DNA from 2 places in the Micromonospora humida genome. Region 2 is predicted to be linked to the other one. Evidence: predicted binding sites of a transcription regulator. Region 2 holds the regulator's gene; the other holds the start of a gene.
The links. The regulator HspR, encoded in region 2, represses chaperone genes until heat shock. The targets are predictions, from matches to a motif close to TTGAGTNNNNNNNACTCAA.
Positions count from the first base shown of each region.

Region 1 (3,408 bases), on a different contig from region 2:
CGTCGCACCGAGCCCCGGTGCCACCTCGCCGAGCGGGCGCGGCAGCACCACCCAGACGTGGCAGAACGGCAGATGGGTCCGCAACCACTGGGGTGACGGGCAGATGTCCGTCGCCGAGTGCCAGGCCGTCAAGGCCGGCAACGCGCCGGTGACCACGCTGGCCTCGACGGTGGCCTGCCCGGAGGTCACCCCCCGGCTGCCGCAGATCCCGGCCCAGGCCAAGGCCGAGGTGGACAAGGAACTCGCCCTGCTCAAGACCCAGATCGACGACGCCAACAAGCGGTTGGCGGCCGAGGGGCGCAACGGCAAGGCGTTCATCGACAACGCCATCCTCGGCCCGCTGGCCGACAAGCGCCGGTCGGCGCTGAACCGGATCGCCACCGCGATCGGCCGCTTCGCCCAGCGCCCGCAGGGCCTGGAGCAGCTCGCCGGCTGCCAGGTGGCGGCCAACAACGGCGGCAACAACGGTGGTCAGAACGGCAACAACGGCGGCCAGAACGGCAACAACGGGAACAACGGCGGCCAGAACGGCAACAACGGCGGCCAGAACAACAACGGCGGTAACAACGGCAACAACGGCAACGCGCTGGGCGTGCTGGCCAAGGACTGCGCCAACAGCCGGTTGCAGGCGCACGACGGCTTCCAGAACGGCAACCGGTGCGTCAGCACCGCGTTCGGCGAGGTGGGCGCGGCGGCCAACAACCCGTCGCTGCTGATCACCCAGTTCCCCAACCAGGTACAGCGCAACCAGGCGTTCACCCTGAAGGTCTCCACCCGAAACCTGGTCCGTGACCGGTTCCTGGCGGCCGGCCAGGGCGGCTACTACCTGGAGAGTTCGGTGCTCAACGGTCAGGGCCTGACCCGCGGTCACTTCCACACCGCCTGCCGGATGCTCCAGAACACCAACCAGGCGCCCTCGAACCCGCAGGACGTGCCGGCGTTCTTCGTCGCCACCGAGGACGGCAAGGGCGGCAACCAGGCCGACGACGTGACCATCCAGATCCCGGGCCTGCCGCAGTCGGGTACGGCGCAGTGCGCGGTCTGGGCCGGCGACGGCTCGCACCGGGTGCCGATGATGGAGCGGGCCAACCAGACCCCCGCCTTCGACGTGGTGCGCATCCGGGTCAACTGACCCGAGCGGCAACGACTGCGGGCCACCCCGGGAATTCCCGGGGTGGCCCGCAGTCGTTGCGTGCCCGCCCCGGGTGCGTGCGGCGGGCGGACAGCGTACCGGCGGATGTTTTCGGTGCGGGGTCGTCGGATGGAAATTGTGGACACGGCAAAAACGCCGGGGTCACGCTGATATCCCAGCGTGACCCCGGCGTGCCCGTTCGTGATCCGGCCCGCTGTCAGCGGTTCTTCCACGCCTCCACGACCGAGACCGGGATGCGCCCGCGCTCGGAGATTTCGTGTCCGTTCTTGGTCGCCCATTCCCGGATGGCGCGGTTCTGCTCGCGATCCATTCCCGAGACGCCGGGCCGGGCGGGGCGCCGGGCGGGGCGACCGGCCTCGACGGCACCTCGGCCCATTCGACGGCCAGCGGTGATGTAGGCGTCGAGCGCCTTGCGCAGCACCCCCGCGTTCTCGTCGGAGAGGTCGATGGTGTACGCCGCCCCATCCAGGCTGAACTCGACGGTCCGATCGGCCTTTCCGCCGTCGAGGTCGTCGGTCAGAACGGTGATTACTTTCCTTGCCATCGCCATTACTCCCTGTGGTGATCGGGGTGTGCTAAGAGTTTGACGTATCTGACGGCAAATCCGCAACAATATGCCTCCCTTTCATTTGGCGGGTCGCGCCAATCCTGGGAAATCCGGGTGCGGCCAATGCTGGCCGGCGGTGGCGGTACGGCTGGGATGTGTCCTGAGTCACACGTCGGAACATAGGGCACGGTTTGTGACTTGAGTGAGACACGCTCAACCTCAAGTGATGGCAGGTGCTCGATGGCAACCCTTCCGGTACTTCCCCTGACCGACGTCGTCCTGCTGCCCGGCATGGTCATCCCGGTGACCCTCGACCCGACCACCCAGGCCGCCGTCGACGCCGCCCGGGCCAGCGGCGACAAGACCCTGCTCGCCGTCCCCCGCATCGACGGCGAGTACGGCCCCGTCGGCACGATCGCCACCATCGAGAAGGTGGGCCGCCTTCCCGACGGTGAGCCCGCCGCCGTGGTGCGTGGCCTCGCCCGCGCCCGGATCGGCTCCGGCGTCCCCGGACCCGGCGCGGCCCTCTGGGTGGAGGCCACCCGGATCGACGAACCCGCCCCCGCCGGCCGCGCCCGCGACCTGGCCCGCGAGTACCGCGCCCTGATGACCTCCGTGCTCCAGCAGCGGGGCGCCTGGCAGGTCATCGACGCGATGGAGCGGATGACCGACCTGTCCGAACTGGCCGACGCGGCCGGCTACGCGCCCTGGCTCAGCCTGGCGCAGAAGACCGAACTGCTCGCCGCCCAGGACGTCACCGCCCGGCTGGAACTGCTCGTCGGCTGGGTGAAGGACCACCTGGCCGAGCAGGAGGTCACCGAGCAGATCAACAGCGACGTCCGGGAGGGGCTGGAGAAGTCCCAACGGGAGTTCCTGCTCCGCCAGCAGCTCGCCGCGATCCGCAAGGAACTCGGCGAGGACGAGCCGGACGGCTCCGCCGACTACCGCTCCCGGGTGGAGTCCGCCGACCTGCCGGACAAGGTCCGCGAGGCGGCGCTGCGCGAGGTCGGCAAGCTGGAGCGGGCCAGCGACGCCTCGCCCGAGGCGGGCTGGATCCGCACCTGGCTGGACACGGTGCTGGAGATGCCGTGGAGCACGCGTACCGAGGACAACACCGACCTGACGGCGGCGCGGGCGGTGCTCGACGCCGACCACGCCGGCCTGGCCGACGTCAAGGACCGCATCCTGGAATACCTGGCGGTGCGCAACCGGCGGGCCGAGCGCAACCTCGGGGTGGTCGGTGGCCGCGGCTCCGGCGCGGTGCTCGCCCTCGCCGGCCCGCCCGGAGTCGGCAAGACCAGCCTGGGCGAGTCGGTCGCCCGTGCCCTCGGCCGCAACTTCGTCCGGGTCTCCCTCGGCGGCGTCCGTGACGAGGCCGAGATCCGCGGCCACCGGCGCACCTACGTCGGCGCGCTGCCCGGCCGGATCGTCCGCGCGCTGCGCGAGGCCGGCTCGATGAACCCGGTGGTGCTCCTCGACGAGGTCGACAAGCTCGCCGTCGGGTACGCCGGGGATCCGGCCGCCGCCCTGCTGGAGGTGCTCGACCCGGCCCAGAACCACACCTTCCGCGACCACTACCTCGAAGTCGACCTCGACCTGTCCGACGTGCTCTTCCTGGCCACCGCCAACGTGGTGGAGACCATCCCCGGCCCGTTGCTGGACCGGATGGAGCTGGTCACCCTGGACGGGTACACCGAGGACGAGAAGG
Region 1 covers NZ_JAFEUC010000001.1:35,516-38,923, reverse strand. Annotated here, with positions in the region: gene JQX11_RS00160 (hypothetical protein) at 1-1,132, shown strand, start outside; gene JQX11_RS00155 (histone-like nucleoid-structuring protein Lsr2) at 1,350-1,697, opposite strand; gene lon (endopeptidase La) at 1,941-3,408, shown strand, end outside.
Region 1: the regulator HspR is predicted to act here: its motif matches at 1,899-1,917, upstream of lon (endopeptidase La).

Region 2 (3,408 bases):
GTTCGGCTCGGGCGCGTTCCGGCGGGGCGCCCGCGGCCCGGGTCAGCCCGGCGGGGTCCCGTTCGACGTCTCCGACCTGTTCGGCGGCGGTGGGGGCGGGGACAACCGGTTCGGTGGTGGCGGCTTCACCGACCTGTTCAGTTCGATCTTCTCCGGCGGTGGTGGCGCCGGCCCGACCCGGGCGCGTGGACCGGCCCGGGGCCGGGACGTGGAGGCCGAGGTCGCGCTCGACTTCGGCGACGCCGTCCGGGGCGTCACCCTGCCGTTGACGTTGCGCGCCCCCGGGGTCTGCGACACCTGCCACGGCAACGGCGCGAAGCCGGGTACCCAGCCGACCGCCTGCCCGGTCTGTCACGGTGCCGGGGTGACCACCCGGGACCAGGGGTCGTTCAGCTTCTCCGAGCCGTGCCGCAACTGCCAGGGCGTCGGGACGGTCGTCGAGGAGAAGTGCCCCGAGTGCCAGGGCACCGGCGGGGTCACCAAGGCCCGCACGCTCAACGTCCGGTTCCCCGCCGGGGTGGCCGACGGCCAGCGGATCAGGCTGGCCGGGCGGGGCGAGCCGGGGCAGCGCGGTGGGCCGGCGGGTGACCTGTTCGTGCAGGTGAAGGTCCGGCCGGACGACCTGTTCGGGCGTACCGGTGACGACCTGACGCTGGCCGTGCCGATCACCTTCGCCGAGGCGGTGCTCGGCACCGACCTGCGGGTACCCACGCTGGACGGCGCGGTGACCCTGCGCGTCCCGCCGGGCACCCCGTCCGGGCGGGTGCTGCGGGCCCGCGGCAAGGGTGTCGTACGACGGGACGGGCGGGCCGGCGACCTGCTGGTCACGCTGGATGTGGTGGTGCCGGCGACGGTGTCGGACGAGGCGCGGGCGGCGCTGGAGTCGTTCGCCGGGGCGACGCCGCCGGCCGCCCGGGAACATCTCGACGCGCGGGTGCGTCGGGTCGGTTGACCGGTGGACGGGTGCGGAGGTGAGTGGGATGTCGGACGGGTTCGTCGGTTCGGGTGACCCTGCCTACGAGGCCAAGGTGCTGATGATCTCGGTTGCGGCACGGATGGCGGGCATGCACCCGCAGACGCTGCGCCAGTACGACCGGCTCGGCCTGGTGCAGGCCGGCCGGGCGGCCGGTGGCGGTCGACGGTACAGCGTGCGGGACGTCGTCCTGCTGCGCGAGGTGCAGCGGCTCAGCCAGGACGAGGGCGTCAACCTGGCCGGGGTGAAGCGGATCATCGGGCTGGAACGCCTGGTGGAGCAGGCCCAGCAGCGGGTGGCCCGGCTGGAGGCGGAGCTGGACGCCGCGTACCGGCGGATCGCCGAGCTGGAGACGCTGGCCAGCGGCTTCTCCCGGGGCGACCTGGTGCCGACCAGCCGCACCTCGACGGCGCTGGTGGTCTGGCGTCCCCGCCGCACCGGCCCCACATGATCGACACCTCTGGTCGGGTGGTCCGGTGCCCTCGCCGCACCCGACCGGCATGATCAACACTTCTGGGCGCGAATAGCGGCATCCCCTCGACGGGATGCCGCTATTCGGCGTATCTGGAGTGAATCTCCCCGAGACGGGACGCTGACCGGCGGGGTTCAGGCATTCCCCCGCCGGGAGCAGGGCTGTCCCGTTAACCTGTGAATCAGGCGCAAGCGGACCAATCCGGACTCCGACAGCGGGGGGAACCGTGGCGGAATCGGCGAAGAAGGTGGCCCGGCAGGCGGAGGAGCGGCTCGACCAGGTGGCCGAGAACGTCCGGGAGAAGTTCGACCGGGTCACCCGGGGCACGTTCTCCGACACCGTGAAGGACGGCAGGTTCGCCGACCGGAACGCCCGCAGGGCGAACCGGGGGCAGGCCGAGCCGAAACGCGGCGACCAGGGCGGATCGCAACGCTGACGATCCGCCGACGTGCGGGCCGGGACCCACGGGGGGTCCCGGCCCGTTCGCCGTCCGGACGTGCTGGGGCGGCTCCGGCCCGACCGCGACGTCAGCCGAGGCGGCGGTTGTCCCGGACCAGGCCGCCCTCGCACCAGTCGTGGTAGGTGAAGAGTTCCTGCCGGGCCAGCAGCATCCGGCTGTTGTGCGCCCAGTTGCGCACCAACTCGTCGCCGTCGCGCTCGGCCTGCTCCACCAGCCTGCGGAACCGACGCCGGGGGTGGGCGCGGAACTTCGTCCGGATGCCGTCGGCGGCGTAGATGTAGAGGCAGTGCAGGGCGAAGCGGCGGGCCGGGCAGGCCGGGTCCCGGGCCAGCTCGAAGAGGGTGAGCACCAGGTGGTCACCCGCCACCAGCAGGTCCCAGTCCTGGGGCAGCGAGGTCAACGGCACCGAGTCGGGTTGGTACGCCCAGGCCCGCAACTCCGCCGGTGACGGGTCGACGGGGTTGGCGAAGCCGCGGAACGTCGGACCGTGCGCGCTCACCCGGCAACCTTCCCGCTCACGCCCGCGGGATGCCTCCGTCCGCCCGCGAGACCCTGGCCTGCTGGGGCGCAACGCTAGCCGCCGTCACCCGGCCGGCGGAAGACCTGCCGGGAAGCAATTCGGCAACGGATGCCCTGGCCAGGCCGATCCGCGCGGTCGACCTGGCCAGGCGAAACTCAGTCCGTGGCCGGTACCGGCCGGGCCTGGCGGGCGGCGATCCTCCGCCGCACCCGCTGCTTGAACCAGCGCATGTCGGGCAGCCGGGCGAGCATCGGACCGGTGATCACGGTGATCAGCACGTACGCCGTGGCGAGCGCGGCCAGCTTGGGTTCGACGGTGCCGGCGGCGACCGCGAGACCGGCGATGACGATGGAGAACTCACCGCGGGGCATCAGGGCGAAACCGGCCCGCCACCGGCCTGGCTCGGCGATCCCGGCCCGGCGGGCCGCCAGGTAGCCGGTGACCAGCTTCGTCCCCATGGTGACCACGGCCAGCGCGATCGCGGGCAGCAGCACCGGCGGCATGTCCCGGGGGTCGGTGACCAGGCCGAAGAAGACGAAGAAGACGGCGGCGAAGAGGTCCCGCAGCGGGGAGAGCAGTTCGGTGGCGTGGTGCGCCACCGGCCCGGACAGGGCGATGCCGACCAGGAACGCCCCGACGGCGGCGGAGACCTGGAGCCGGGCGGCGATCCCGGCGACCAGCAGGGTCAGGCCGAGCACCCCGAGCAGCAGCGCCTCCGGGTCCTTCGCCGACAGGGCGGCGGAGATCAGGTGGCCGAAGCGGATGGCGACGACCAGCACGACCACCACGGTGAGCACCGCGATGCCCAACGCTATGCCGCCCTTGACCAGGCCCACGCCGGCCAGCAGTGCGGTCACCAGCGGCAGGTAGAGCGCCATCGCCAGGTCCTCGATGACCAGCACGGACAGGATGACCGGGGTTTCCCGGTTACCGACCCGGCCGAGGTCGCCGAGCACCTTGGCGATCACCCCGGAGGACGAGAT
Region 2 covers NZ_JAFEUC010000022.1:85,198-88,605, reverse strand. Annotated here, with positions in the region: gene dnaJ (molecular chaperone DnaJ) at 1-952, shown strand, start outside; gene JQX11_RS31120 (heat shock protein transcriptional repressor HspR) at 981-1,424, shown strand; gene JQX11_RS31115 (hypothetical protein) at 1,672-1,881, shown strand; gene JQX11_RS31110 (hypothetical protein) at 1,973-2,404, opposite strand; gene JQX11_RS31105 (cation:proton antiporter) at 2,581-3,408, opposite strand, start outside.